DNA from 3 places in the Paenibacillus nicotianae genome. Region 1 is predicted to be linked to each of the others. Evidence: riboswitches for the same ligand, from Rfam matches in the RefSeq annotation. Region 1 holds a riboswitch; each other region holds the start of a gene.
What was found. A riboswitch is a leader RNA that binds a small molecule or an ion and turns the genes downstream of it on or off. The one in region 1 is predicted to bind cyclic di-AMP.
Positions count from the first base shown of each region.

Region 2: another riboswitch for cyclic di-AMP. It lies ahead of kdpF (K(+)-transporting ATPase subunit F); the one in region 1 lies ahead of ACFSGI_RS19790 (hypothetical protein).
Region 3: another riboswitch for cyclic di-AMP. It lies ahead of ACFSGI_RS22405 (C40 family peptidase); the one in region 1 lies ahead of ACFSGI_RS19790 (hypothetical protein).

Region 1 is NZ_JBHUGF010000011.1:229,129-239,583, forward strand. It holds gene ACFSGI_RS19765 (DUF4153 domain-containing protein) at 1-655, shown strand, start outside; gene ACFSGI_RS19770 (hypothetical protein) at 701-997, shown strand; gene ACFSGI_RS19775 (SDR family oxidoreductase) at 1,111-1,800, opposite strand; gene ACFSGI_RS19780 (universal stress protein) at 2,039-2,689, opposite strand; gene ACFSGI_RS19785 (hypothetical protein) at 2,741-3,199, opposite strand; cyclic di-AMP (ydaO/yuaA leader) riboswitch at 3,611-3,787, shown strand; gene ACFSGI_RS19790 (hypothetical protein) at 3,908-4,303, shown strand; gene ACFSGI_RS19795 (NAD(P)H-binding protein) at 4,397-5,122, shown strand; gene ACFSGI_RS19800 (hypothetical protein) at 5,168-5,491, shown strand; gene ACFSGI_RS19805 (hypothetical protein) at 5,515-6,057, shown strand; gene ACFSGI_RS19810 (GNAT family N-acetyltransferase) at 6,054-6,623, shown strand; gene ACFSGI_RS19815 (sodium-dependent transporter) at 6,722-8,089, shown strand; gene ACFSGI_RS19820 (DinB family protein) at 8,111-8,611, shown strand; gene ACFSGI_RS19825 (DUF6526 family protein) at 8,793-9,227, shown strand; gene ACFSGI_RS19830 (aldo/keto reductase) at 9,301-10,236, opposite strand.
Region 2 is NZ_JBHUGF010000010.1:1,732,176-1,742,630, reverse strand. It holds gene fabF (beta-ketoacyl-ACP synthase II) at 1-436, opposite strand, end outside; gene ACFSGI_RS11710 (helix-turn-helix transcriptional regulator) at 700-1,560, shown strand; gene ACFSGI_RS11705 (hypothetical protein) at 1,986-2,240, shown strand; gene ACFSGI_RS11700 (YwqG family protein) at 2,285-3,196, shown strand; gene ACFSGI_RS11695 (histidine phosphatase family protein) at 3,365-3,964, opposite strand; gene ACFSGI_RS11690 (DUF4177 domain-containing protein) at 4,196-4,399, shown strand; gene ACFSGI_RS11685 (SMI1/KNR4 family protein) at 4,612-6,162, shown strand; gene ACFSGI_RS11680 (carboxypeptidase-like regulatory domain-containing protein) at 6,344-7,705, shown strand; cyclic di-AMP (ydaO/yuaA leader) riboswitch at 8,008-8,212, shown strand; cyclic di-AMP (ydaO/yuaA leader) riboswitch at 8,275-8,455, shown strand; gene kdpF (K(+)-transporting ATPase subunit F) at 8,703-8,783, shown strand; gene kdpA (potassium-transporting ATPase subunit KdpA) at 8,803-10,455, shown strand, end outside.
Region 3 is NZ_JBHUGF010000012.1:27,071-37,525, reverse strand. It holds gene motB (flagellar motor protein MotB) at 1-665, opposite strand, end outside; gene motA (flagellar motor stator protein MotA) at 658-1,476, opposite strand; gene ACFSGI_RS22415 (hypothetical protein) at 1,674-1,967, shown strand; gene ACFSGI_RS22410 (GNAT family N-acetyltransferase) at 2,049-2,561, opposite strand; gene ACFSGI_RS22405 (C40 family peptidase) at 2,836-3,309, opposite strand; cyclic di-AMP (ydaO/yuaA leader) riboswitch at 3,322-3,461, opposite strand; gene ACFSGI_RS22400 (YwhD family protein) at 3,940-4,452, shown strand; gene ACFSGI_RS22395 (ATPase domain-containing protein) at 4,814-6,271, shown strand; gene ACFSGI_RS22390 (hypothetical protein) at 6,289-6,540, shown strand; gene ACFSGI_RS22385 (LuxR C-terminal-related transcriptional regulator) at 6,533-8,746, shown strand; partial or broken gene ACFSGI_RS22380 (beta strand repeat-containing protein) at 8,967-10,455, shown strand, end outside.

The DNA of each region.
Region 1 (10,455 bases):
AGGACAAGGACAGATTCCTGATGGTCATTCGTATGCCGAGTATGCTCGTAGTGGATTTCTTGAACTGGTGATGGTTACTTCATTGAACTTTATCATTATGGTATGTGTACTATTGTATATGGCAGACAGCTCTACTATTTTGCGCCGTATCAACAACAGCATGTTGTATATTTTATTGATTTGCTCTGGTGTGATGTTATATTCAGCATTCGCCCGTCTTATCTTATATGAACAAGCTTATGGATATACGTATACCCGTTTTCTAGTCCACGCATTTATGATCTTTCTGGCTGTGTTGTTACTGGTTGCAGGTTTACGGATATATTGGAAAAGGTTGCCGCTTGCCAAATGTTATATCGTACTTGCTCTTACTGCTTATGTAGTAGTGAACTATGTAGGTATCGATCGAATCATAGCTATTCAGAATCTGGATCGATATGAGCAGACAGGGCAGATTGATTTCGATTATTTGAATGGATTGTCCAGTGATGCGATTCCTGTGTTGTTACAGCGAAGTGCTACACTATTGCCTGCTTCCCAACACTATTTCCGTCAGGACAAAGCTTATTTATTTGAAAAAGAACAATCCTGGCAGTCGATTAACTGGGCAGATTACCGGGCGATACGCGCGCTTCGTAGTGATACACCTTCCTAATGTTGATATAAAGCTTGTTATTTTACAGCACCAAAGGAGCGAAATATGATGGTAACTCAAGCATTGATCGAATGGAATATAGATCCCACTTCGTTGCCACAGCAGAAATGGTTAACTGATCAACAACTCAATCTGGATCTATCTTATCCCAACATGAATTCTACAGATGAAGGATGGAATATCCAGATTCGGATTACAGAATCATTGCCTAATTCGTGGAATACGTATGCAGAAGTACAATTTCTGACTGATCCAGATGATCCCTTAGAAGAAGGATTTACATTTTTATTATGGGCAGGCTCTTATGTAGCCGATGTAACGATTGTAGGGGAAACACATTAATGTATAACGCAAAAAGCTCTCCATGCTCATCAGGAGGGCTTTTTGTATATCCAATATGATATTTTTCTACACTAGAATCGTGATGTAGTTTGCTTATCTGTTATTGTAGTAAATCAACTTTGCTGTTGAGTAGGAGCTAAAGCAATCTCACGAATATTGATACTTTGAGGCTGATTGAATGCAAAGTAAATTGTATCTGCAATCGTTTGTGGCATTAAGTTGAGTTTGGCTTTTTCGCCAGTGGTCTGATCGTTCCATTCAGTCTCTATTAATCCAGGAGAGATTGTAACTACCCGGACATTGTGTGGAGCTACTTCTTCGCGTACATTTTCACTAATCGAATGAACAGCAAATTTGGTACCACCGTAAGCGACATGATCGGTAAACGTTTTTTTACCTGCAATCGAGCTGATATTGATAATCGTGCCTGACTTTTGTTCAATCATGGATGGCAGTACAGCTTGCATTCCATTGAGAAGCCCGATCACATTAGTATTATACATCTCTTGCCATTCTGCTGGATCTTGAGTCGTAATATCGCCAAGCAACATTCGACCTGCATTATTCACAATTCCTTTAACTGGCCCGAAATGTTCTTCTGCTTCTGCTATAGCTTGATCCAGAGCAGGTCGATCGGTAATATCAATAATCGCTTTCATCACCTGCCGACCGGCAAACGCTTTTAAGCGATCTTCACGACGAGAAAGTAACAACACATTATGTCCTTTGGCAATAAAAAGTTGGGCGGTAGCTTCTCCTATACTTGACGATGCGCCTGTAATCACAACAAATCCTGTTTTCATAATTCAATAAACTCCTTTATTGATATGAGATAGTGGAAAGGAACAACTTCACCTTATCATGTCTATAGAAGAAGCACAGTGAGAAACATTATAGTGCATCACATTTTTGATTATAAATTTTGGATAATCAAAATATAGTCCAATCTAGATATCCGGTACCATCACTCATAACCTGCAACCGCTTGATAAAACGAAGGGCTACAGGTTATAAGTGATGGTACGTCTAATCTACAACCTATTACATCGAATGAGATTCCAATACCAGTTCATCGATCAACTTGCCTTTGAATACTTTCAGATATTGATATTGTCCGTCGATACATAATTTGAGTAATCCATTATCGAAGTCAGTATGCATATCTTTGAAAAAGATACCTTCTGTAATGATCGATTGACCATGAGTCTCATAGGCAATCTCATATCCGCGCGAGGTCTGAATCACATCTACATCTACGCCTTGTTCGTGGGTTTCTTCTAAATGAGCTTGCATACGCTGTACCGCTACGATATGTAGATCGATAGCTCCCAACTTTTCCAGTAGATCATTTACAATCGAGCCTTTGATGATTTCTTGCCAGCGAGTCTGAGCCGATTGTCCAATAATAAGTTGAGTAATATCATGCTGTTGAGCGGTGGAAGCGATAATATCAGCCGCTTCTTGTCCGTTGCTTTCTAAGAGTACAAAATGACCTCCTGCTTCTTCTGTTAATTTACGCCATAATGCTACATAGTTCTCTTGTTGTTGATCCATTTCATCAAGCGGATGATCGATGACACTCATTACACACAGTGGAGATTGAATAAGTTGAGATAAATGAATACCACGCCTGATCAATCGTTCTCCATTGGGGCCATAATATACACAGACCATAATCTTTTCAGAATTCAAGCTAAATACACTCCTTTATTGAGGTAGTTATGATCCATTAACCATAATTATTTAAAAGGAATAATAAGCGATTGTATAATCTAACAAAAAAGCATGATTCACCAGTATATCAGAAGATGCCCATACATCTGGAGGATCTTGTAGACGACTAGATAGGTCGGTCAGAGCATCTAACATCACCTGACTGCGTACATCTCCCCATAGATCATGATGTTGGTCGATATAAGATTGCGCCTGCGGTAACGAGCATTTTTTGAGAGCAGTGAACACCCGACACCATTTCACCAAATCTAAATGTTGAACCTGATCGGTAAACGAATATTCTGCCCACCCTGTAATCCCGTGACTTGCTATTTTTAACAACCCGCAATGCAAATACCCATCCATATCAGGTAAGGCAAGCAGATGATTATCATATTGGAATACTTCAATAGAATGAATAGTATGGGTAGACACATCCACCTTAGACACAGTATTAGCAACAGGCGCGATCGGCGAAATTAAACTCATCTCAAATCTACACTCCTTCAAATAAAATCGCTATCTCTATACACAGTAAAAGCAGAACAATAAGTAGCTGTTACATTTTTGTGATGTCAGATATTGTTAGCAATCATAGTCCCGTTGAAGGTAGAAGTAAAATCAAATGTAAGCTTTTAATAGACGTTATACGCTTGAAAATAACGATGTAATCGGATTCATTTGGCTTAATCACGTTCTAATGTCTCTTATACTCGCTTATACAACCGTTTATATAAATCGTGTGCAAATAGTAGAAAAAGAAGGATGAGATCATGCAAATAAGAGCATAATGTGGAAAAGGTAATAGAATTGATTCAAATTCGCTCCTTACACGTAGCTAGACTACTTTACAAACGAAAAAGGCGGGCGTATGATTTCATTCAAGTTCATTACAGCTTAATGACTGAAAGGCTATATCCAGACCTTTCAGAAAGCGGGGGAACCATACGAATAGACAAGATGGTACAGATCTATTCAGGGGTGAATCAGATAGAAAGGCTTCGACCGAACTATCTGTAGGGAGACTCTTACTTCCGAATCCGTCAGCTAACCTCGTAAGCTGCAATAAGAGAGACGACAACAGTCATCTATGCCATATCAGGGGCTTTTTTTGCGCCTGTTTTAGAAGCTGATGAAGAGGTCCTCTTCTAACGGCTTTTTTTGTTGTCTACAATGAGTGGAGGAGAGCGAACACGCATGGAGTACGAACAGGAATTTGTACTGGTATCGCCTGCTACAGTAGCAGGAGAACAATTTATTCAATTACTCAAAGTTAAAAAAATACCGTTTGCTATTATAGTGAATAGTCAGGCAGATCAGCTTCGCTTTGAAAAGATAGGTATTGAGCATATTCTGGTGATCGATACGCAGCGCCAGGACTTATGGCGTATCCCGCAATTGAATATTGGCAAAATCTATTTATTTGAACGTAGTCTACCTTTATGTTGTCGGTATATTCAGATCTGTCGTGCATGGACATCAGAGAAGCTATATGTGATTACCGAAGGCAATCAATCACGCTTAATTTATCGTGGTCTTGGTGCAGATTATATTATTCATACCAATGGAAGTAGCGCTTCGTTTTTATTATAAAAAAAGACTGCTGATCGAACGATCATTTTATTTTGCAATTTGGTGCTGATATCTTGATAATAAAGAAGATAGAGAACCAAGTTGATGCGCAGAATGGAGATGATCGTTGTGATCGGTAAAACAGCCCTTGTCGCTGGAGCAACAGGTCTTGTTGGCAAAAAATTAGTGCGTCAGTTATTAGACAGCACAGAATATACACGAGTGATTGCTCTTGTCCGCGAACCTGTGCAGCAACTACAACATCTGAAGTTGCAACAGATCGTAGTGGATTATCGTAGACTAGAAGATTATCGTGCAGAGATGCAAGCAGACGATGTCTTTTGCTGTCTCGGTACAACGATTAAGCAAGCAGGTACTCAAGCACAGATGATCGAAATTGATGTATTGTACCCGGTATCTGTAGCTATGGTGGCTTACAAACAAGGAGCCAAGCAGTTTATCGTGATCAGTTCGATGGGTGCTGATCCCAAATCAAGTATTTTCTATACACGTACCAAAGGTGATATGGAGCAACGATTGCAACAAGTAGGTTATTCTTCGTTATCGATTGTTCGCCCGTCTTTATTGTTAGGCAAACGTAAAAATAGCCGCGCAGGGGAGCAATTTGGCGCTGTGGTCTCTCAAGCATTATCATTTCTAATGATAGGGCCTCTTCGTAAATATCGCGGTATCGAAGCAGGTGACGTTGCACGAGCGATGTATCGAATCGCTCAGATCTCCAAGTCAGGTACTCAAGTATATATGTCAGATCAATTGCAACGCATCGCAGACGAGTCGCAGAGTCGCTCTGTTGCGATGAACAAATCCGCCAAATCATAGTCAGATATATTTCAATTTTTAATTATAGAAATGGAGAATTACAATATGCCTCAATTAGAACCCAAACAAGCCGCTTCAATTATTGAAAAGTGGATTGCGTTTTACGATATGGATAATGCCAAAGCATGGGATAAAGATGATTATCCTTTTATCCAATCTTCTTGCAAAGTGATGCGTAGTGCGATCCAAGCATTACGAGGAAAAGCACCTGCACAACCTAATGAACGTCGCAAAATAGTAGCTGGACTGGAAGATTGGTTAGACGATTCATTTATGGATGATCCGAATGAATGGGAAAAAGAAAATAAAGCATTTGTACAAGAAGCTTTAGAAGCGATTCAATATACGATTCAATTTCTACAAAAATAATCAATAACAAGTAGGAGTGCTGTATGCCAGAGAGGTATATTCAACTGTGCAGTCGTGCGATCGGTGATTTTTATATCGCATTTGAACCGCACTCTCATAGTCTCAATATCTATTTGCGAACACTAGAATCGGCGATAGCAGGATCTAACGATATATCTACAGATCAGTCGAATAGTAAATGTATCGATCAGCCTGCTTCGATGTTGCTGATCGGGTATCTCAAGGTAACGTATTCGCAAGCTTCTAAGCCTACCGAGTCAGAAGATGATCCTCATGAGATTATGCCAGGGCTGGATGCTGTTTATATTAGTGATTTTCAAATCTATTTCAATTATCAAGATCTGAAATTAGCTGTACCTGTGATTACGTTATTACGAGACACTTTATCGGCGGAAGGATATCGGTTACTCTCTGCACATATTTTCAAAAATGAGCGCTCCTATGCCAAATTACGCCATACGTATATCCAGCGTTGCAGAGCAACGATACGGCGTGAATATAGCGATTATGTCATGATAGAATGGAAATTGAATTCGGCAGAAGATGCAGACAGGAGCGTAAAATGAATAACGATACAAACGATCATATTCAGATAACTCTGTGCCGGGAAGAAGAAGCACATATGATATGCAATATGTATCCGTATTACTTGTACGACCTGTCAGAGATATGGGAACGTCAGCCCAATTCACAGGGAATATTTGATGAAGAAGAATATGCTACACTTCACCAGCAAAGCGATGTGTTTCTGATCTGGTGGCGACATCCAGGGGTTCTATATCCGTGGATTATTCGTGTGAACGGAGTACCTGCTGGATTTGCTTTGATTGCGACGGCTCCTTATTTGCCTGCTGGTTCTCATGCTCAATATTACTTGAATGAGTTTTTTGTAATGCGTCCATTTCGTGGACAAGGAGTCGCTCAGCAAGCCGCTATTCACGTTTTCGACCAATATCAAGGTGATTGGGAACTACAGACCAATGCTTCCTCACGGAATCATCATACCCAATCGTTCTGGAACAAAATATTGTCACAATATACAGAGAATCAGTACAGCAAGCACGAAATCATAGATGAAGATCAGCAACAACTTCTTTCTTATTGCTTTAACAATCAGCAAAATAACAAATAATCATGATTTTTTTCAATTTGTTACTTTCTTTTCATGGACAATATATAACGTTTTGTGTAACATAGGCATAATTCACTTTATCAATAAGGAGTATACCTATGGCACAAAAAGAAAGTTTAGGTAAAGCAGGTAACAAAGTAGAACGGTTTTCAACAAGCGGGTTTATTTTAGCAGCGATTGGTAGTTCGGTAGGTCTGGGGAATATGTGGAAGTTCCCGTATATCACAGGTAAATATGGTGGCGCTGCCTTTTTCCTGATGTTTATTATTTGTCTGATTGTAGTCGGGCTACCGATTTTATTGGCAGAAATGGCTATTGGACGAAGTGGACGGGGTAATGCTGCGGCCTCGCTTTTCAACATTACAGGGAAAAAGCATTGGAAATGGATCGGTACTGTTCCGGTAGTGACTTCTTTCTTAATTATGTGTTACTACGGTGTTGTTGCAGGATGGACACTACACTATACCGTATTATCGTTTAGCGGTAGTCTATCGGATGTGAATACTGATTTTACAGCAGCATTTACAAATTTTGCAGGTGGATATGCACCGTTGTTCTGGCAAGCAGTGGTAATGCTGATTACAGGGATCGTTATTGCTAAAGGGGTATCGGGCGGAATTGAAAAGTACAACAAGATTCTGATTCCCGGCTTTCTGGTGATTTTGCTTATCTTGATGTTCCGTTCATTGACGTTGCCTGGAGCAGCGGCAGGGGTAGAATTTTTCTTAGCACCTGATTTTTCTAAATTAAGTCGAGCTTCGATCTTAACAGCATTAGGACATGCATTTTTCTCTTTATCTCTAGGGATGGGTTGTATGTTAACGTATGGTTCTTATGTACGCAAAGAGCAGTCCTTAGGTAAAGCAGCGCTTGCGATTGGAGCAGGTGACTTGTTCTATGCGCTTTTAGCAGGGTTGATTATTTTCCCAACCGTATTCTCTTATGGACTCAAACCAGATCAAGGGGTAGGGCTTGCATTTATGGCGTTACCTGCGGCTTTTGCGCAAATGCCTTTAGGTGCTTTTTTTGGTGGTCTATTCTTCTTATTGCTAGCGATTGCGGCGATTACTTCATGTTTCTCTATTCTTGAAGTGCCTGTAGCTTATGCGATGGGACAATGGAATTGGACTCGTAAAAAAGCTGCTAGCATCGTCTGTATTTTTTCGTTCATACTGGGTGTTCCGGCTGCGTTATCTGTAGGCGGTGTACTTAGCTTTATTACATTGGATGGCAAAAGTATTTTTGATCTATTCGACTTTGTCACTTCTTATATTTTGATGCCTGTAGGCGGATTTATTGTCACGATCTTTACCGGATATGCATGGAAACGTGCAGGTGAAGAAGCAGGATTATCTGGATTCTGGTACGATACGTGGATGTTTATTTTACGTTATATTGCACCGATTTTAATTATTCTCATTTTCTTATTTTCTATAGGTATTATTCAACCACCTCAACCGGAATAAACACGAAAAAGGAGCATTTATATGACCATTTCTTCTCAAGAAGCTTTTTCCAAAGCGTTAATACAGTCTTTGATCGGAGAAAGAGGGCATTTGCCGATTGCGCGTGCATTGTCAGATATCGATCTAGAATTATCGGGTCGTTCTTTGGAACACTCGCCGTATACGATTTATCAGTTAATCAGTCATATGAGTTACTGGCAAGACTTTATGTTAACTCATTTACGAGGAGAAAAGCCTCAACTGCCAGCGAATGTAAGCGAAAGTTGGCCTACAGAAGTACAAGCTGTCGATGAAGCGACATGGCAAGATGTATTAGATCGCTTTTTACAAGGGATCGATTATGCTTGTGAGTTAGCACGCACGATGAATCTCGAGCAACCATTAGTTCATTTCCCGGGCGAAACGGCTGCTGGATTACTACGTAATATTGCTTCTCATAATACGTATCATTTGGGCGAAATCGTGTTGTTACGTCGTCTGTTTGGCGCATGGCCACCACCGGGTGGAGGATACCCTGCTTAACGTATGGTTTAACGTATAAAGTAAGATTATGTTGTTCGTTATGTTTCTTCTATAAGTGTGAGTCATGATGCGCTGTACACTGTCGATATCTTTTCTTTCTTTGTGATCATGGTAGTATTTCCAGTGATTGGTGTAATAATACATGGGAAATACATTTACAGTAGGAAAAGGATGTGTAATCATGGCAACACCACCGAAGAAGAAATCAATTCGTTATGATTGGCCGTATCATTTTGTGGCTTTGCCTCTTTTATTAGTAACGTTTGTGTTAACTGTGATCTACTGGGTTGAAGCGATTCGTTATGATGAGCATGTATTGTTATCATGGTTATTGTTAATATTGATGGTTTGTTTATTTTTTGCGATTCCGCGGATTCGGGTCTATGCGACCAAAACGCAAGATCGTATTGTGCGTATTGAAGAGCAGTTCCGTTATTTCCGTTTGACCGGTAAAGAGTTGGACCCTCGTCTATCCAAAGCTCAAATTATTGCACTTCGCTATGCAAGTGATGAAGAATTTCCTGCTTTATGCGAACGTGCAGCGAATCAAAATCTATCCGGTTCCGATATCGAAAATGCGATTACGAACTGGCGTGTGGATCATATGCGTATCTAATCGATAACGAAATCGAAATAAACTAAAAGCCGAGCACCTACAGATAATGTAGGCACTCGGCTTTTTTTGTAATTTAGCTAAAAATAGTATCGATCTGAGCAATTTCTTGTGGTGTTAATTGTACGCTTAACGTTTTGAGATTATCTTTCACCTGATCTGCACGTTTCGCACCTGGAATAACAGCATCAATAGAGTCGCGTGTAAGATACCATGCCAGTACGATATGAGCGATATCGACACCTTTGGCTTGCGCAATCGGACGAAGTTTTTCAACTTTTTCTAAATTGTGTACAAAAGCATCGCCTGCAAATAGCGGATCATTGGCACGAAGATCGTCGAACTTGGTGTCTTTGGTATATTTACCACCTAATAGACCAGAAGCCAGCGGGAAATAAGGAATAAACGTAATTCCATGTTCAGCGGTATAAGGCAATAAATCTTTTTCCGCATCCCGGTGGAAAAGATTGTAATGAGATTGAAGTACATCTACATCACCATGTTTGTTAGCTTCTTTTAACTGTTCTAACGAGAAGTTAGATACGCCAATCGCTCGAATTTTACCTTCGTTTTTCAATTTTTTCAGCTCGGCGACAGCTTGATCTTTCGGTGTATGTTCGTCTGGAAAATGAATATAAAATAAATCGATATAATCGGTTTGTAGACGTTGTAGACTGCCTTCTACACTTGCACGTAGAAATTCCGGTGAATTATCAATCACGACTTCACCGCTATCTGTAAATTTATGAGCACCTTTGGTAGCAATAATAACCTCTTTGCGCTTACCTGTTTCTTGAAGCACTTCACCAATCAATTCTTCCGAGCGCTTAGGTCCATAAATGAATGCAGTATCTAGAAAATCAATTCCTTCTGCTAATGCAGTACGGATCATTTCTTTACCGACTTCTTCATCCAAATTAGGATAAATATTATGTCCACCAACTGCATTGGTGCCCAGTCCGATAGGATTTACCCGTAGATCGCTTTTCCCTAATTGTTGTTTTTCAGTCATGATTCATTCAGCTCCTTTGATCTCTTTGCTTGATTACTCTTTCTATTTTAACAGAATATCATGTGGAGTTAAAATATCGGAATAATTGGTTTAGGGTTTTGGGACAGCGCTCCAGAAAATAATTTGTTCTTGCTGTCACTGGTGAAGTCTAATCCCTTGAATGACTGGCAAGCAGTCGGGATTAGACTTCAAAGGCGACTTTCAGAATAAATTATTTTC
Region 2 (10,455 bases), on a different contig from region 1:
TGATCATCGCTGCTGCACTGTTAGCGATCATCATCGGCACAAGTGTAGGACTCACCCGCTCCGGGCCACGTTCTAATAAAATATGATCTTGATCAAGCAGGGATTGGATTCCACCTGTACCCGAACCAACATACACTCCGATACGTTCGCGATCACTTTCTTCTATATTTAAGCCTGCATGAGAGACGGCTTGTTCAGCCGCTGCAATTGCAAATTGAACAAACCGATCCATACGTCTAGCTTCTTTGCGTCCGAATAAAGCATCGCCATCAAAATCACGAACAACTCCAGCGATTTTGGCTTTGTGACGTGAGGTATCAAAAGTATCAATTGCAGTAATTCCCGATTGTCCTTCAACTAAATTTCTCCAAAATGTATCAATATCATTTCCTAAAGGGGACACAATCCCCATTCCTGTAATAACAACTCGTTCCATTCTTTTTATCCTCCTAAGTGTTTGGCAATCAAATGCGATTTATGATAATCAAAAGTAATTTTTGTAAAACAAAATATCCTACCCTCAGCATCTGCAATACTAAAACGTATCGTAAGATATTCTTATTTTGTCATGCGAAATATCCTATTACAAGTTACCGTTTATCCTAGTATAATAAGTAATAGGTTAGCGTTATTTCTGTGAATCATATAGCCAATAATAGATAGATATTAGTATTACAATAGTCATTAGGAGGGGATCAAGTGAATCAACAGCATCGTTTACAAGCATTATCTTCTTTTCTCAAAGCACAGCGTGCCAAGATTCTGCCTCAACAAGTAGGCTTGATGGTAGGGATTCGGCGACGTACGCCAGGCTTACGAAGAGAAGAAGTAGCTCAATTGGCAGGAGTGAGTACAACGTGGTATACATGGTTAGAGCAGGGTAGAGATATTCAAGTATCGGCTTCTGTGTTGGAAAATATAGCTTCGGCGTTATTGTTAACAGCCGATGAACGTAAATATTTGTTTTCGTTAGCATTGGATAAAAGTGCATCGATTGTGCCTTTGTCCGAGGAACTTCCTGCGATTACGCCTGCACTATACAAAATTCTACAACAGCTTCAATACTGTCCTACTATTATTTCCGATCGTCATTGTCATATTGTCGGATGGAATGATGCCGCCAAACATGTTTTTCTCGATTTTGAAAGTATTCCTGAACCCGGGCGTAATATGATTCGGTTGTTGTTTTCGCGTAAAGAATTTCGCCGTTTAGCAGTCAACTGGGATGATTTTGTCGGCGGATTTTTGGCGATTTTTCGTGCGTATTACGGGCAATATGTAGATGATGAATGGTATGAGCAGTTTATCGCTGAGATGAGTGAGTTATATCCTGACTTTTATCATTTATGGGAACAAAGCAAAGTTAGTTCTGCACCGGAAGTGGTGATTGAATTTAGACATGCCAAAGCAGGCAAAATGTTATTTGATCTCACTTCATTACAGGTACAGGGCAACACCGATTTGCGCTGTAGTATTTATACTCCTTTGGAAGATTCAGCAACCGAAGTGAAGCTAAGAACATTAATGGAACGTAGTAAAGAAATTTCATCTGAACAGTAAACAACTTTTGTAATTTTCTGATCGCTATACTATAATTTTCATGTATTCTACAAATGATTGGATTGATCCAAAGATGTGAAAGAGGTGCTATATTGCTAGACTATTTTCCTTTAATTTGCTCATCCTGTATCGTTGTCTTATTGATTTTTCGTTCTGTGTATCATCGATTCCAGAAATATAATCGCGAAAATGCAGGCTTATCTTTTTTAAGTATTCTTGTCTTAATTCTATTTCTATCAATGGATGGACATGCTTCCTGGGAAAAAGACACAGCTTATATATTAATCATTATCAGTTCATGTTTGTTTATACGCTTTTTGAATTATTGGGTTGTACAACGTAAATGGAGTAAATAACAAAAATTTTGAATAAACTCATTATAGGATATTGGATCATTTCTAGTAGCAGAATAGGAGGTTAACAGCATGGATTCAGCGCAAGCGCAACAAGAGCAGGAAGTAACATATGCTTCTTTGCAAAAAAGACTGTCCGAGTGTAGTGAGCAAGATGCTTTACAGTTGATGCGTAGCTTTGATCGCCAGATTACTTTTTGGAATAAGCAAAAAACAAAAAAAGAAGAATATCGTTCTTTTTGGAAAACACCATATCCTTATGTAGGCATCGGCGTAGGTATTGTAGTACCTGTGACTGGATTCGTACTATTTATGTTATTGCCTTAACAATGTAAATAAAAATAATAGCTATACAGAAAGGAAGAGTTATTATGAAATCTATACCAAAAGCATTTCAAGGTGATTATATTCAATCGTTATTAGCTAAAAAGCAGATGTCTGCATTAGAGCCTTACTTGCAAGCACATCACCATCCTGTGGTTCATTTGGAACGCGGACAACAAGGAAGTCAGCAATTAGGAGCGTCACGAATAGGAGGTTACCCTGATCTACCCAAGCATATGAAGTGGCCTCTTACTCAAGATGGTGAGTATATGACTTCAGTGGCTCAATTAAATCTCGCTCAAATCGCCAAAGAAGTAGGAGAAGATCGATTACCTGATTACTTTCCACGTCAGGGATTGCTTTATTTCTTTGTAGGATTGGATGAGCCATCTTATCAAATTGAACATCAGATCATCTATATTTCGGAGCCTGAGATAGCATCGATAGCCTATCGCGAACCAGAAGCAACTACGATTTTGGAAGAAGAGGCTGAACAAGCATTTGTACCGTATGAAGTACATGCTCAAGGTAATATCGAATTTCCTACCTATAGTTATGTCGATTATGATCAGTTAGCGAATTATGATATCTCGGATGAGCAATATTTAGAATGGAAAGAACAAGTTAATGCTGAACCCGATGACATGGTTGGAAAAATATTTGGTTATCCCGTATCCTCACATGGAGATGACTATATGGAAGCCGCTACAGCGATTTTTACCGGTAAGCATACATATGATATGGATAAGCGGCGTAAATGGTTAGTGAAGCAGTGTGACGGAAATGAGCAACAAGCAGATCGAGAAATTGAAGATACGCTGATGCTCTTAGAAATAGAGAGTGATGATGATATCGGGTATATGTGGTGGGATGCTGGCGTTATTCATTTTTTTATCCGCAAAGAAGATTTGATTCAATTAAACTTTGACCGAACCTATTGTTCTGTCTATTCAAGCTAAAATAGATCTATTCACTCTACAAGCTACTTGAGTATAGATGTACATCGCTGAATAATGGATCAATGATAGAAAATGTAAAATAGGCGCCATATACACATAACGTAAATAGACTATTCTGCTCCTTATCATCTTTAAGGAATAGAATAGTCTATATTTGTATTCTGTGAGTTATGAGTCTAATTGATTATGCGTTTGTTTATTTTTGATCGGATAAGGAGATTGTACAGTGATCGCTTGAAAAACATGGAGCTTCCCATTTTCTACTTGTCGCATACGCGGGCCTTTGAATCCACGTTTGACTAATTGCTTACGCATATACAGCATTAATGCCCAGTGACTAACCACCAGAATGTGTTCTTCTTCTGAAGATAAAATAACATCTAATGCTCGATTAATACGTGCTTCGACTTCCCGGATCATACGGCGATATCTTCGACTAAGCAATGGAGCCATTTTGAAAAGAACGCCCCATCCGATAAAAGGAATACGTATATTCGTATTAAAACTTGGAGGTGTAAGCTCACGTAACTCGGGCATTACTGTAATCTCGCCATCATAAATCGAACGTGCCGTTTTGATAGCACGCGGGAGATCACTGGCAAAGCATTTTTCCCAATTAAAACCACGCAAATCAGTTGTGCCATCGTGGATATCAGCAAGATCATACTCTTCAAGCCAGGCGATCAGTTCGCTCACTGTCACAAATTGGCGAAGAGGAAATTCTTTATTTACTTTAAAATGGCGGACAAGTCCGATTGTCTTCGTCATGAGTCTTGTATAATTCCTCCACAATAGTATGGTCGTGCTGTTCCTGTACAAAAAATAAGTAGATAATTTAAGTTTAACATAGTCGTGCAATGAAGGGACACTATTCGCTATTTATTTTAAAATAAAAGTATACTACTTTAAGATGACGTTTTGAAACCTAACACGTAATCGTGTATATTTAGTCGTAAGCTTACAATGAAAGATGAATTTAGGGATGAAAGGAAGAATATAATGAGTCAATGGGAATATCGTACAGTCAAATTACACACCGGAGGCTTTCTCGGTGGCAAAGTAGATGATGCAGAACTACAGGAGCAATTAAATGCCTATGGATTTGATGGATGGGAGCTTGTATCGACATTTGACACCAGTCTTGCACAGGGCAGTTCACGAGAAATCATTTTAATATTCAAACGAAGTGCATTGCTCGATTAATGTCATCATTATACGTATATCTAGAGTACATACTGGGTGATGCCTTTTTTTGCAAATAAAGATCAGTACCTTTAATATCGGTCAATACATGGTATATATGGGGGGATAATGTTTGCATGAAATTAGGTATACGCCATAAGGAACGGTATACTTTAACATAGAACGATGATCATGAGCATAAAGAAAGCCTCATGGAACAGGAGGAAACAACAATGATCGGAACATGGTTGGAAGAAATCAAATCCATATTACGACCAGAATTGAACAGTCTTGAAGAAGCGTTAAAAGCTTCTGCTGGAGATGAAGAAATAGAACAAGCTGAACAGATTATCGGTGTCTCTTTCCCGGATGATCTTAAAGAACTGTATCATATACACAATGGGGAGTCTCGTAGTGGCCCGGGGTTCTTTTTTGGTTTGCAATTTTTGAGTTTGGAAGAAATGATTAGCGAGTGGAAAATATGGTCTGAGCTTGAGCCTGAATATCAGACGATGGGAGATCATTATTCGATTCCATCGGGTTGGATCAAAGAGCAGTATATCAACCGCAACTGGATCCCTTTTTGTCATGATGGCGGAGGCAATCATCTAGGGATTGATCTGTCTCCAGCAGAACATGGGGTAGTTGGACAGGTGATTAATTTTGGTCGTGACGAAGAAATGAAGTATGTGATTGCCCGTAGTCTGGGTGAATTTATTCATTTTATGCGAGATACGGTTCGTCATGGCAATTATACTGTCGAAGAAGAGGATGGATTCAAATATTGGATGTACGGTCGTAACGAACAATCGCGTATGCTCAAAGATGCACAGGCATATGCTTTAGCCGATCTACCCAAAAACAATACATCTTCTGATGAACCAGAGATTCCATTACAACAATGGTTTCAGCAATTAGATCCAGATTGGCAAGAACGAATTATAACTAAATCGAATACGGTCGAAGAGTTTGTCCATGCTCATCAAATCTTTTTGATTCGTGAACAGCTAACAGATATCACGCCGCTTGAACGTTGTCATGAAGTACGTGAATTAATTTTAAGTGTAAATGAGATTCAAGATATTCGTCCGCTTGCGAATTGTAGAGAACTCAAAAAGCTATATCTTGTTCGCAATCCGATTCGTGATCTCACGCCATTACGTGGATTGCCTTATTTGCAAATTGTTAATCTAGAAGGTACGTTGATTGAAGATTTAGATCCGTTAGCAACGTTACCACATCTGTATAATTTGGATTGTACAGATACACGTATTCAAGATTATGCTCCTTTAGCGCAAATGCAACAGTTGACTACACTTGCTCTTTCTTCGCCTTCTCGCGAAGCTGTAGAAGCCTTATCTGCTATTTCAGGGCTACGAGAATTGAAAATATGCTCGCCTAATGCATGGACACCTGAAGACTGGCAACAAATCAGTCAGTCTTTGTCTTTACGCAAACTGCATATCGAAGATGCTTATTTTGCTGATATGAGTTGTCTACAAGCATGTGAACAATTGGAAATGCTGACGATTCATGATACGCGTATTTCTGACATTTCAGCGATTGCGGATCTGCCCAACCTGAAGCAATTGGAATTGAATAGTGGTTGCCAAATCAGCAATATAGAAACGATCTCCAAGTCTGTATCGCTAGAGCAATTTAGCGGTTCGTTTGCTCAATTTCAATTGCTCAAAAATTCGTTCGCTCAATACGTGAAATTCCATAAAATTGTCGGCGAAATGACAGATGAAGAAGAAGAAATCTGGCATAGCCATATACGTTAATACGATATTATAGTTATTTTCAATCATGTCTAAAGACTCTGTACAGCTCAAAAGCGACAGAGTCTTTTTTATGTTTTTTATTATTTTTTACCTAAAATCACAAAAATATAGTTGACTATCAATTTTCTTATTAGGTATAATTTACTAATAAATAACATATTTTTGAAAAAGGAGTGGTATTTTGAAAACAAAATTAGTAGGTATTACGGCGTTACTTGTGACATTAGGCATAGGTTGGGGTGGGGTACAGACGCATGCGCAAACTTTAGCAGTACATAAAGATTTGGGCAATACTACAGCTCTTGTTCAATCTGTTGCGCCAAACAAGGAGCTGACCAGCTCTAAAGATTATTTTGCTAGTAAAACGAAAGAATTGCCACAGTCTATCACTTTGCCATCTTCCACACTTAAACGCAGTACCATTGCAGAAGATACGTATGGTACCAACACCACACCAGATGAAGCTTTATTTATTCAGACAGGACAAGCGTATCAGGGTTATATCACTACAGAAGGGGAAAGTCGCTGGTTTTATACGCAAGTCACGACTCCTGCCAAATTAACTTCTTTTTTGAGTGTAGTAAATTCGGCTGCTATCGATTATGATCTTTCACTGTATTACTTAAATGAAGAGACTTCCCAGATTCAACAAGTCGCTTTTTCTACTAAAGGACCTACACAATATGAACAGCTTAGTCACATTGCCAAAGCAGGTTATTATTTTATTAGAGTTAGTTCGTATCAAGGTGCAGATACCACTAATCCATTTACCGTATTTGCAGTAACATCGGATAGTTATGATGCGAATGAGCCGGACGATAACCCGTGGCTAGCTAAAGATCGCGGAGCTGCTCCTTTTGTCAGTACACAGAATATTGATAATAGTTTTGATGAAGATTGGACAAAAGTAACTTTGACAGCTCAGTCTAAAATGAATTTACGGTTAGACAATACATCGACCTATGGAACGTATCAGTTGCAGTTATTTAATGCTAATCTTGTAAGTCAGGGTACACTGGCACAAAATACAAATGGTCAGGTTACATTACCGGCTGGAACGTATTATATTCAAGTGTTAGCTCCTTCCACATTCGATTTAACGACTCCATACAAATTATCTGTTAATTATCAGACAGCAGATGTATCAAGAGTTGTTATTAGTGATATTACAACAGATGGCGGTGTCTACGGATTTATTAACTATGGTCAAGGCAATAAATGGCGTGTGAAAAATAATATTGTAATCACAGGTCGTGCATTAGATGCAACAGGTAATCCTGTAGGGAATGCGATAGTCACAACCAATATCACTACCATTTTAAATAACAAAGTGATTTCTGGTACAGCGACTACAGATGCTACAGGTCATTTTACAATGCCGGTCTCTATCAATAATCCGGGAGTAGGACAATATACGTTCCAATCGTCCAGATACAGACATTATTATGATATTGTCAGAATTCAATTTTTCAACAATGGAAAACAACTAAATTCAGACATTAGCACGTTGTACCATTTTGCTTACGAAATTTATACAGGTTAACATAACGTAGCAAAATGATAGGATGTTGCGTAATAAATGACATAATCGTTTTCAGAATCTACTGCAAATCAATGATAAATATCATGTAACAAAAATAAAAAAGTAGATAAACGATGAAAAAGAGAGAAAATAGAAGCCTGAGATAGATAAGTTTTCAATAGTTATCTGAAAATGAAAGCTGTGATGATTCACAGCTTTTTTTGCGTTTTTTCTCAGCTTTACAGTTGACAGGTACAGGCGTATTATTCATTGCAGGCAGTTGATGAATAGGATTCAGCAACTGATATAAATGAAGTTTCCAATGTTTTTGATCGCTGAGTTTTCGGTACTAACCGAAAAACGGGGGAACCAAATTGCGACTTCACAAAACGGTGTGAGAGCCGGAATGTGAATCGTTGGGGTGAATCTGCATACTGACTTAACCATGGTACAGTCAGACAATGCAGTAGGGCGACTCTCACCGCCCGAATCCGACAGCTAACCTCGTAAGCGTGGATTAGGAGAGAAGTGTGAAGCTTGTGCCGATCTGACACAGTGTAATACGACTCTGTGTTTTTTGATATGTTAACAATGTCACGACGCTTAATTTTCATATGCATATGAAAAGCGGGGGAACCAATCGTTGATGAAAATAACTGATAGAAGAGTCAGTTACTACACAACATGGGGTGAATTCCGGTATCTACCGGAACGGGCAATCTTCCAGCCCGAATCCGACAGCTAACTCCGTAAGCGTATAGGGGAGAACTCCTAACCAGCAACTTGGCAGGTACACGATAAGTGTGCGTGTTTGTAGAGGGCTGGGGAAAAGTTCTGCTTTTCTCCAGGCTTCTTTTTTTATGCCTTTTTTAGCAAATATTACTTACAAAACGAATGCAGGGAGTCTTATACCTATGATGGATATACTGATGATTGGATTATTATTGATAATGACTTTGGGATTGAGCGGGTTGCTGCAATGGGCATCTGTAGCTATCGGAGAAAGAAGGAATGAGCGATGACTTGGCTGCTGTGGATTATTATTGGTGGGTTAACCATCTATCTATGTTACGCATTGATTTATCCAGAAAAATTCTAAAGGGTCAGGGGAGAACATCGTGAGTATCTTTTCATATATCGGAATTGCAGTCACTTTTATTATCGCTTTAATTATCGCTCGTCCAACCGGACATTATATTGCATATGCTTTTGAAAATAAACCGAATCGCTTAGATCGTTGGTTTTATCCAATTGAGAAATGGATATACAGGTTCGGCGGTATCAAAAATGAAAATCAAACCTGGAAGCAGTATGCAGGCGCTGTTCTTATCAGTAATGCAGTGATCTTGCTGATAGCATATCTGATCTTTCGTTTCCAACACATTTTACCAATGAATCCAGCAGGGATTACCAGTATGAGCCCTGATCTAGCATTCAATACAGCGATCAGCTTTATTACAAATACGAATTTACAGCATTACAGCGGTGAAAGTGGTTTATCTTTATTCTCACAAATGACAGCAATTATCTTTATGATGTTTGTCTCACCGGCAACAGGGATTGCAGTCGCAATTGCATTTATTAGAGGATTGACCGGTAAGCCGCTGGGTAATTTCTTTACGGACTTGGTACGGGCAATCACACGAATTTTGTTACCTCTTACTTTTATTATGGCGCTTGTGTTTGTTGGATTAGGTATGCCGCAGACCTTGCATACAGTCATAACAGCTCAGACTTTACAAGGAACAGAGCAACAGATTGGTACCGGTCCAATAGGATCATTTCTAGCAATCAAAGAATTAGGGAATAACGGTGGTGGATATTTCGGAGCCAACTCTGCACACCCTTTTGAAAATCCAGGCGGATTCAGTAATATGTTGCAAATGTTGATGATGTTATTGGTTCCAATGTCACTGCCATTTACGTACGGCAAAATGGTCGGCAACTCCAAACAAGGTAGAGTATTATTTGTTTCGATGGTCATGATGTTTGTCGTGATGCTTAGTGTATCACTTGTCAGTGAATTTCAAGGAAATCCGTTGATTAACCAATTAGGTATTCAACATCAGTCGGGATCAATGGAAGGGAAAGAAGTACGATTAGGCGAAGCGCAATCTTCATTCTACTCTGTGGTAACAACAGCTTCAGAGACAGGTGCTGTTAATACGATGCATGATACGTTAACACCTATTGGCGGATTGATTTCACTTGGAAATATGATGCTGAATACGGTATTTGGCGGTTCAGGAGTAGGATTGTTAAACATTTTAATGTATGCGATTATTGCTGTGTTCTTATCGGGTCTGATGGTTGGACGTACACCAGAATTTCTCGGTCGCAAAATTGAAGGCAAAGAAATGAAGTTGATTGCAGTAACATTACTTATTCAACCATTATTGGTATTAGCACCTACAGCTATTGCTCTTATGACCCAAGCCGATACGATTTCTAATCCAGGTTATCATGGATTAACACAAGCGCTGTATGAATTTACCTCATCAGCTGCAAATAACGGATCAGGATTTGAAGGGCTAGGCGATAATACGCCGTTTTGGAATATTATGACCGGTGTAGTGATGTTTATCAGTCGTTATTTCTCAATGGTAACGTTGTTAGCTGTGGCAGGGTCATTAATGGCGAAAAAACCTGTTCCAGAAACAAGCGGAACATTACGCACAGATCAAGCATTGTTCGGTGGTATGTTTATTATTTCTGTTATTTTAGTCGGTGCACTTACCTTTTTCCCGGTGGTTGTACTTGGGCCGATTGCA
Region 3 (10,455 bases), on a different contig from region 1:
TTGTTTAACAATAGAATTTTCATAAAGTTAAGTGCTCGATCTGAACTCAGATTCCAGTTCGATTCGTACTGAGAGTTAGAGATCGGAATATTATCGGTATGACCTGAAACGATAATATCGTAATCCGGGAATTGTTGTAGAATATTTGAGATCGATTTGGCGAGTATACGCGACTCAGGCTTCACTGTAGCTCGTCCTGAAGCGAATAATGTATTATCACTAATCGTAATACTTAATTGAGATTGATTAAGCTTGGTAGCTAACTGCTGGCTTAATCCATTGTTTTTGATGTAGCTGTCTAGTTGACGTTTTAATTTCTCTAGATTTTCTTGTTCTTGCTGTTTAAGTTTTTCACGTAAACTTTCTTTACTTTTTTGAGTATTATCCGCAGGTGAAGCCGCAGAAGCTGGTGTTTCATTATCATCGGATTTAGGTGTTTGTCCACTTGTTTCTTCCATAGCATTTTGATCCAGAACGCCTGTACCACCGGTAAAAGCTGCATTCATGGCTGCTGCCATTTGTTGAAATTTGGATGCATCTAATGAACTCATAGCAAATAGAGTAATAAATAATGCTAGCAAAAGGGTCATTAAGTCAGAGTAAGGAAGCAACCAACTTTCATCTGCATGTTCTTCATGAGGCTCGTGTCTACCTTTTTTACTCACTAGCTACCGCCTCCCCTACCGTACCACCGCTACTTTCTTCACTGTTCATTTTTGCATTTTCAGTAGGTGTCAAGAACACAGCCAATTTCTGACTAATCGCAATAGTAGATACACCGGATTGAATCGATAATAAACCTTCTACCATCATTAATTTAACTTCTACTTCAGCTTTGGATAAACGTTTAAGCTTAGTCGCTATAGGATGCCATAATACATAACCACTAAAAATACCGAGCAATGTTGCCATAAAAGCACCTGCAATCGCATGAGAAAGCTTTTCCAAGTCAGTCAAATCCGCCATCGCAGCAATCAGACCTACTACCGCTCCAAGTACACCCAGTGTAGGAGCATACATACCTGCTTGTGAGAAAAGAAGTGCGCCTGAACGGTGACGTTCTTCAGTGGCATTAATATCTTCCATCAATACATCTTGTACAAACTCTTGATCATTACCATCAATAATCATACGCATTCCGTTACGAAGGAAAGGATGATCAATTTCTTCAACTTTAGATTCCAAAGCAAGTAGACCTTCACGACGTGTGATCGAAGCCCATTCCATAAACATACCTACCAGATCTTTTTTGTCCATTAATTTTTGTTGAACAAAAGCTACTTTGAATAATTTACCTAGACGTTTTACTTCATTCATTGGAAACGCCATAAAGATTGTTGCTGCTGTACCGACAAAAATAATGACATAAGCGGCTGGGTTATTTACCAGATTGATAAGAGGGGCCCCTTTTAAAAGCATACCGAATATAAGTGAACCCAAACCTAGTATTAGACCGATAATTGTTGAAATTTGCATAATACACCTCGTCCGTGAGTATAATAGTTTATCTTTCTCATCATTCACTTCCATGTAATGATGTGTTCTCCAAAAACATCTGATACTCTTTTATCGACAAGATATGCTGCATTATTAAGAGTTTTTTAGTGTATATTTGCGTTATAATGTAAATAAGTTGGAAATTGTAACAATATCGACAGATCGGGAGGTTAAGTATGGGCGTTAAGCATGGAAGAGATTATGAAGCGATATTGAGTGATTTAACATCAGCAGTAGCGATGATTCCAGACAGTTATTTGTTTTTTGATATGGAACCTCAAGAGTGGGAAGTACTTGCTGAAGCTGAACGAAATGAAGTAAATGAAGCATTGGCAGAGGACTTATTTTTTGCGCTTGGTTCACAATCGACGATCTATGTAGGTAGTGGAGTAGTCATTTATGATGCAGATACACATCGTATTGATATTTTGATTGGCAAAGAAGAGATGACATTTGTAACTTTGATCTAACCAGATATCAATAAATATGGATATAGCAAAAGCACAGCGCAGATGGATTAGAAAATCATCTACGCTGTGCTTTTTGTTGGTTTATATATCAAGATCAAGATAGCGTGTATGAGGAGGAGCTTGATAGACCATACAATAGAAAGGCTTCATACCATCAGGCGTTCTACGTTCATACATGTCTGTGATATAAAAACCTGCTTTTTGATACGTACGAATAGCACGTTGATTCCAAGTTAACACTTCCAAATCAATTTCTGCTGTAGCATTACGGTTTTGAGCCGTTTTTACAATAGCCTCTACAAAAGCTTCTCCATAACCATGACCGCACAGATCAGGGCGCATGCCAATACCTAAACGTATCGTATTTCCCAATGGAAAAAGTTGAGCAAACCCGGCTAACTGTTCTTTTTGATCCAGTACCGATAAGTATTGTTGTTGCCGAATCTCTGGATCGCCGAACTCAATTCCTAATTCTTTCATTTGTGCCCAGGGCATCCAACCGTAAATATTATAAGGAGGATCGTATACCCATGTACATACTTCAGCAGCATGTTGTTCTGTCAAAGGAATCGTATGAAAAATAGAATGTGGCAGTGAGCTCATGATCTAACCTCCTCTGACTGTACTTTGTATCTACCATAAAAAAATCTTAAAAAATTTGCAATATCCTGTTTACCATAATTACGAGTAGGTTAATAATAAGTAGACATAATTATAAAGAACAATTTTATATAAATTTACGATTTTATGTAACCTATTAGGTGTTTGATACGTCTTACTTATATAGGAACATAAAAAAACCACTAAAGATTCTGGCGGGAATCTTCAATGGTTATAGGTTAATTTATATGAGTTGTAAATACGATGATTAATTGTCAGTTGCGAAGGTGTTATATGTGGAATCGCTCATAACACGTTTAGCACCAACGTAACGATTTTGATAGTAATCCATGCTCAAACTGTCAATTCTCACACCTTTGGAAGTAGAAGCGTGTGCGAAGTTACCATTTCCTACATAAACTGCTACATGTGAAACGCCAGCCCCGGTAGTATTGAAAAATAACAGATCTCCAGCAATTAAATCACTTTTTGATACAGGCTCACCGACTTGGTATTGAGAACTAGATTGGCGAGGAAGATCAATGTTCATTTTGCTGAATACATATTGTGTAAATCCTGAGCAGTCAAAACCGCTGAAAGATGTTCCACCAATACGATAAGGTGTTCCAATAGCTCCATCAATAACTTGATCCATTTTAGAATCTGCATGCGCACTTGTTACTCCAAGTGACGTAAATGCAATAGCAAGTCCCATTACTGCGGCTGTTAGTTTCTTTTTCATGTTCAAAATCGATTGTCCCCTTCCAATTGCCTACGAGGTTAGCTTAAGGATTCGGTAGAAGGTATTCCCCTATGATCCCTCTGAAACAAGATCAATTCACCCAAAACGGTTCCCCCGTTTCCCGGTACCACGGAATTTGGCTCAAAGCGTGGTGTGTACCGTATACGGATTACTACGACAAAACGACAAAATTTTCAGTTGCTATAAAGGTTACAGCATTTAGTTTTAAAGTTTACAAAGTTGTTACTAAAATCTCACTGGATTTATTCTACCAGAGGTTTTTTACTTTGGCAAACCTTTATTCATCTGTTTTTAAGATTTGTTTTTATATTTTCGTATCAAATCTCTATAAAAGCCTGTGGTTACAGCTTTTTTAAAAGTTAAAAAATTTTAATCTTTTGCTCATATCATGACGTTTATTGAATAATTATGATCACTATATATACTTTATTCGGTTCGACCGTTGTAATAATTAACGTTTTTTCCCTTTTTTTATGAAAATCTATGACAGTAATCGACTTTATTGGCTTTTAACTCAATATTCGCTACAATATGAATAATAAATTGAACTATAAATCTATGTATAATAACCTTATTTATACTGACCCCACAAAGGAGTATTCGAACAATATGGATGAAAATCAACCAAGTAAAAAGTCGATGTCACTTAATATTGTAAGTAGTAGTGCAAAAAGCAGTAAACATAAAGGTTTTGGAGCAGGAGCTATTAACCTCAATAATGTGTCCCCTATCATTATAGACCATGGCGAAGCAAAAATCGATGTTGGTGCAATGCATGCCAAAAGTAAAGTAGAAAAAGGAATCAAATTTACGACGAACCGCGAAGAAGTGAATGGTGGTCGTCAAGTATGGTTAGTCTGGGTAGCAGTCGATAAATTAGCTGAAGGTGTCAATTACGCTGGTGCTACTGCTTGTGAAATGTGGATTAATGAAGAAGAGAAAAAAGGTTGGAAAATTCTCGCAGAGCATGTGAATAAGTTAGATTATGCTATCAAGCGCCGTATTATGTTAGAAGGTCTAGGAAGCGAAGAAAAAGCAGCACTCAAAAAATTATTAGTCGCTCATAATGAAGAATGGTGGAACCAATCTTCTGAAGAGTTTAAAACAGCGTTAGAAGGTTAATAACACTTTATATAGTCTACAAGTTGTACAAAAGACCGACGACCCTTAGATCGTCGGTCTTTTGTTATTCTAAGTGATTGGGAGCATTCGATAAATATAATTTCTTCTATAGAAGAATTATATTTTAAAAGTAATTATTGGGGATTCAAAATAGTAGGATTATCTTTATTTATATCATATAATAACAAGTAAAATATGGTAAAAAAGGTTGTGGATATAATGTCTTTTTTGGCTCACTTACCAAAATTGGAAATTTGCTTCCTTCTATTGATAAAGCCTTGCTATAATTAAGATAAAGTTATCATCGTAACAAGCTGTCCCTTGCTTAACTAAAATATTCTACAGATGGAGGGAACACTACATGCAAAAAAGTGAAGCTGAGTATAAAAGTACATTAAAACAGCCAATTAGTACAGGTATCCCGGGACTGGATGATATTTTATGTGGAGGCATACCGCCAGGAGGCGTCGTCATTTTAGAAGGCGAACCAGGCACAGGAAAAACTACAATAGGCATGCAGTTTTTGGTTGAAGGTGCTATGAAACATAATGAGCCAGGGATATACATTACATTTGAAGAACTTCCTGAACAAATTTACGATGATATGGAACGGTTCGGTTGGAATTTGAAAGAGTTGGAACGGCGTAATTTGCTACGCGTGATCTGTATAGAACCGGAGATTTTATTAGAGCAAATGCTTGAACCGAATGGACTCTTTGAACAGATGATCAAAGAAATTGGTTGCAAGCGTGTAGTCATGGATAGTATCAGTTTATTTCGCTTAATGAGCAGTGAACAAGAAGCCAGAGCGAATGTCTATACTATTCGTAATATTATGCGCAAGCATGCCTTAACTTCTTTTTTTATAAGAGAATATTCAGAAGTGGAAGGAATGAATATCCCTTTCGAGAATTATATTTGTGATGGGATTATTCGCTTGTCTCTCAAACCTCTTATGGAAAAATACCGTAAACGAACTATCGAAGTATTAAAGATGCGTGGTACTCGTATTTTAGAGGGAGAACATACGTATAAATTTATTGAAAATGGAGTCTATGTGATTCCTTCATTATCTATGGCTGAAGATAAAATCTTAATTCAGGAAACAGAAGTACTTTCGACAGGTATGGATTGTTTGAACGAGCTATTGATGGGAGGCATTCCGAAAGGTAGTGTCTTTATGATTGATACGAATAGCAAAGCCAATTATCGTTATCTGTTATCTTCTATTTATGCGCAACGTCTCAAAGATGATGATTGTACTGTTACGATGATGTCTGGGAATACGACACTTGATATGTTTGCAGATACGGTTGATTTATTTGGCGTTTCTTTGCGTGAAGCGGCTGCGGAAGGAAAAGCTCATTTTATTGAGCATTACAAACGTGCTGTCGATGGAGAACTTGAAAAAGCATTGATTCGTGTAGACGATGTCAAAAATGAAGATTATGCAAATACACTTAATAGTAAGCTTTCGCCTATTTTTGAATGTGAAAAATTACGTAATAAGCGTTGGTTTATTTACTACGATCTAAATACGATTATTTCTGAACGAGGTAAAGATTTTGTGATGCGTTATTTCTCTGAAGAAATTTCATTGTGGCGTGCATTAGGAATTACTGTTATGGCGCACTGCAATTTTAGTGAAATAGGCAAAGAAACAGCATCATTTTTAGAAAGAACATGCAATGGTGTTATCAAAACATGGGTAGATGGTAATTATCAGTATTTACAAGTCACTAAATCACCAAGTGGTCGTGTTTCTGCACCGCATATTGTTACGAATATTCCTGAAAAACCATTTGTTCGGCTTGTTTAAGGAGGGGTTAAGCTTCTATGGTTGCAGAAAGCGATGTAATTACACTACAGATGGAATGTACTTTATTTTTTGAAAACAATCCTTATGCTTTAGAAACAAGTACCGGTATGTCCAAACGACTGGGACGAAACGCGAATTTGATTGAACGTGCTTTAAATCGTTTGACTGAATTGTCTATTCTTGAAAAAAACGGTCAGGGTACGCGTGCGATTTACCGTTATAAAACACCGTACATTCAGACAGAAGTGGACATGAATGCTTATGATTGAAAGCTATTTTATGAATGATAACTTAGACAGCTGTCAGGAACTCCAAAATGTGTATGCGGAACTTACCGGTTTGTTTATTTTTATCACTAATGATGAAGGGCATTTACTAAGTACGCCTTCAGATGTTGAAATCGCTTCTCTTTTTACAACGTATCCAAAAGAACTTGAAAGTATGTTGAAAACAGAAATCGATAAGCTCAAAGGACTTCGAGTTACTGCTTTGTCTGATCAGTGGATACCGGGTATTAAGTGGATTATTTCACCTGTGAGTATAGATCAGCAACCGATTGAGATGTATATCTGGGCAGGTATTATCATTCAAAAAAATACAAAGCAGACGATTATAGATCACGAGAATTACAACAGCCCTGATATGAAAGAACCTGCTGAAATTTTCCGAGTTATGAGAGAACGGATACAAGCAGTACAAGAAGATGATTTTCAGCAGATAGAGTACAAAAAAGATAAGATCAACAAATTATCTAAAGCGATCGCTCTTATTTTAAAGTCAGGGTACAAAGAGAAAAAATTTGCAGAACGTCTGACTACTCTGAATGAAACGTTACGATCAGATTCCAGTCGAAATCTGCCTATTGAAGAAGTGACACGAGCTGTACTTGCTTCTAGTGATCTAGCAGATGTGTTTGGATTTGCTTTGAAAACATCTTCAGGCACATATCGTATCGTGAGCAGTACAGGGCCGGCTGCTGCTGAATTAAAAGGAGCTATTTTCCACGAGGGCGAAGGCTTTCTCGGTCAGGCTGTACTTAGCGAGCAATTAAGCCACTGGAAAGATGTAGGTAGAGATCCGCGCAGTCACTTTTTTCTACAAAAAGGGTTGGCTTCGATCTACGAAGTACAGTGCTTTCCTATTCGTTATGATGATGAAAATTACGGGCTATTATTTGGAATCGGTTTAGAAGAAAAAGTATCAACCAATAGCAATATTCGTTTTGAAGAAACACTGATCTCGTTGATTGGTTGGTATATTGGTAACCATATTACTCATAGTCGTATGGAAAAGCAGATTCAGCGCTTCAAGCCATTGATGGAGCTAGCCAGTGTGATGGTATCGGTACAAGATATTCAGCGTGTCCTATTTATGCTGGTGGATATGAGTCTCAATCTGGTATGGAGCCCATCTGCTTCTATTGTAGTTCATCGGGCGAGTGAAGATGAAAAAGTGCAGATGGTGGCTCGTGGTATGGAAAGTCCTCATGGAGAAACATATGCCAGAGATATTGCTCGTCGTTATCTGGAAAATGGAAATAATCAACCAGCCACACATTCATACCTGAATCGTGCTGTGCCTTCATCATTGATGATTGAGTATCCTATCGTGTACGCAGATAAAACCAGAGCTGTACTTGCTGTAGCTATCGCAGATGAGCAAGAAGGCGAAGAGTGTCGCGAGATTTTGTCCGCTTTGGCGACAATGGGTAGTGTAATTATGAAGCTACTTTATGATCGGCAACAATTTTTATCTAACAGTAATCGCTTTGCGCATATTTTGCATGAATCGATTCGCGAGTGGAATGTAGCTCAATATCAACTGGCGACAGATGCACAGAAAATAGTGATGGAATTTGCATTATGGGGCGGTTTACGTAAAGACGAAGGAGAAACAATAGCGCGTGCTTGTTTAATGTCGTTTACAGATCCGGCAACTTTACGTAGTTTTCCTCACTTGTTTGAACAAGAAGCAGAAATGATTGAAGACTTTAAACAGATTCAACAGAATCAAAATAGTACGGCTTCCCGTGTGTATAGCAAAGGTGGACAGACGATGGTGTTAGTGTTTGCTTTGGCTGCTTCGGGTGATAATGATATCCAGCTAATGAATGATTCACAATTTACTAATATCGATCCTTCATTAATCAGCCAATTCCGTTTATTTATGCTGAGTCGTCATACTTTACAAACGGAAATTAGCTTAATGGAAGAAAAACCTATTCCTCGGGCGATAACTGCTGAAGTAGCAGAGGGACGTGGGCTAGAAGCCATTGTCAAAGAATTTGGATTATCTCCGAGGGAAAAAGAAGTGTTGGAGCTAGTCGTCAAAGCTTCCAGTAATAAAGAGATTGCGGCTGCTTTATTTATTAGTGAACACACTGTCAAAAATCACTTAACAAACATTTTTAATAAAATGAGTGTAACGGATCGCGCACAAGCAATTGCGGCTGTTTTTAACAAAAGTATAGGTTAAATAAAAAAGATCACTTTTTTTTCAAAAAAGGTGATCTTTTTTATTATTTTTGGCGATAAATGGAAGAGGAGGGTTTTCCTATTTCCTAATATGTATAAAATAGGAAATAAAGTCTATATATAACTGTTGCTGTTTCTAGGAAAATGAATCTGTAAGCTATAACAGGAAATGTTATTTGTCGCGACAGGTAATTTGACTAAAACAATAAGGGGAGAAAGATATGAAGAAGCGGAGCTACTCGGTATTCATAGTATTCTTGATCGTAAGTTTGATTTTCACAGGCTTGCCTAGGTACGCCAGTGCTGCTGTTGGTTCAATGACTATTACTTCTGCAGATGGAGTGCAAGTTGTTGGACAATCAGCTAATTTGAGTGTTACTTATAATTTAGGAGATGTAATTAGTCTGTTGGGTAGTATCACATATACTTTGCCTAATGGAATTAAAGCCACAACGTCTGACCAGATCAATGGTAGAAATTTGGTAGCTAGTGAAATTACAAACAATGGACAGACCGTTACGATTAGCACTGCAGCTCTTCTTTTATTACCTTCAACAACGTTAACCCTCAATAATAAAACGTTACCTGCCGCTGGCACGTATCAATTTACCGGAACTTCCAAAAATACATTAAATGTTTCTATCGGTAGTGCAACACAGCAAGGAAATTTTATTATACTTCCTGCTCCTACTGCACCTTCTTCAGCACAAATCAGTGTGAATAATGTAGTCGTCGGTTCTTCTACGGTTACCGTAACAGGACAGACTCAAGGAGATACGATCTCTGTTTATAATGCTAGTAATACTTTGTTAGGATCTGGTGTCGTCAATGCTCAAGGAACCGCTGTTATCGCAGCAACACTGGTTCCAAGTGGTGGCACAATCAATGTTAGTACAGTTCGAGGAACCGCAGAAAGTACTAAAACAGCTTTTACGTATGGAAGTGCTGTATTAAATTCTATTCCAGCCGCTAATATTACTGTTAATAATCAATATGGTGATCAAGATACAGTGACAGTTACAGGTGTAAGTGCAGGAGATGTAGTCACTGTCTATAATGGTACAACCGCTATTGGTAATGCCACAGCAAATGCGAGTGGTGTTGCTACTGTAACGACTACATTAACTCCTGATGGAGGTAGCGTAGGGGTTACATTAAAACGCAATACGATTGAAAGTACTCCAACTACAGTAAGTTATGGAGCGCAGGTTATTCCACCTATCGTTTCTGGAAATATTACAGTAACCAATTCATATGGAGGTACTTCCACAGTTAAAGTGAATGGTTTGAATGTAGGAGATATAGTGACCGTTTCTTCAGGCAATACCGTTTTGGCTACTGCTCCAGCAACCGCGAGTAGTCTAAGTTTACCTGTTGTGTTGACTCCTACAGGTGGAAGTCTGAGCGTCACTGTTAAGCAAGGATTACTACAAAGTGCAGCCACAACAGTTAATTATCCTTCTATTACTGTTCCTGTTGTAGGATCAGCTAATATTCAGGTGAATAATCGTTCAGGAAATACTTCAGATACAGTTGTCGTTACAGGTCAGTTAGCTGGCGATACGGTAAATGTATACAATGCTGATGGTGTGTTAGGTACAGGAACAGTCAATGCTGAAGGCAGTGTGACAATTCCAGTCGTACTAACTCCTATTGGCGGGAGTTTAAATGTTAGTTTGAATCATAACGGAGTAGATAGTGCTCCAACAG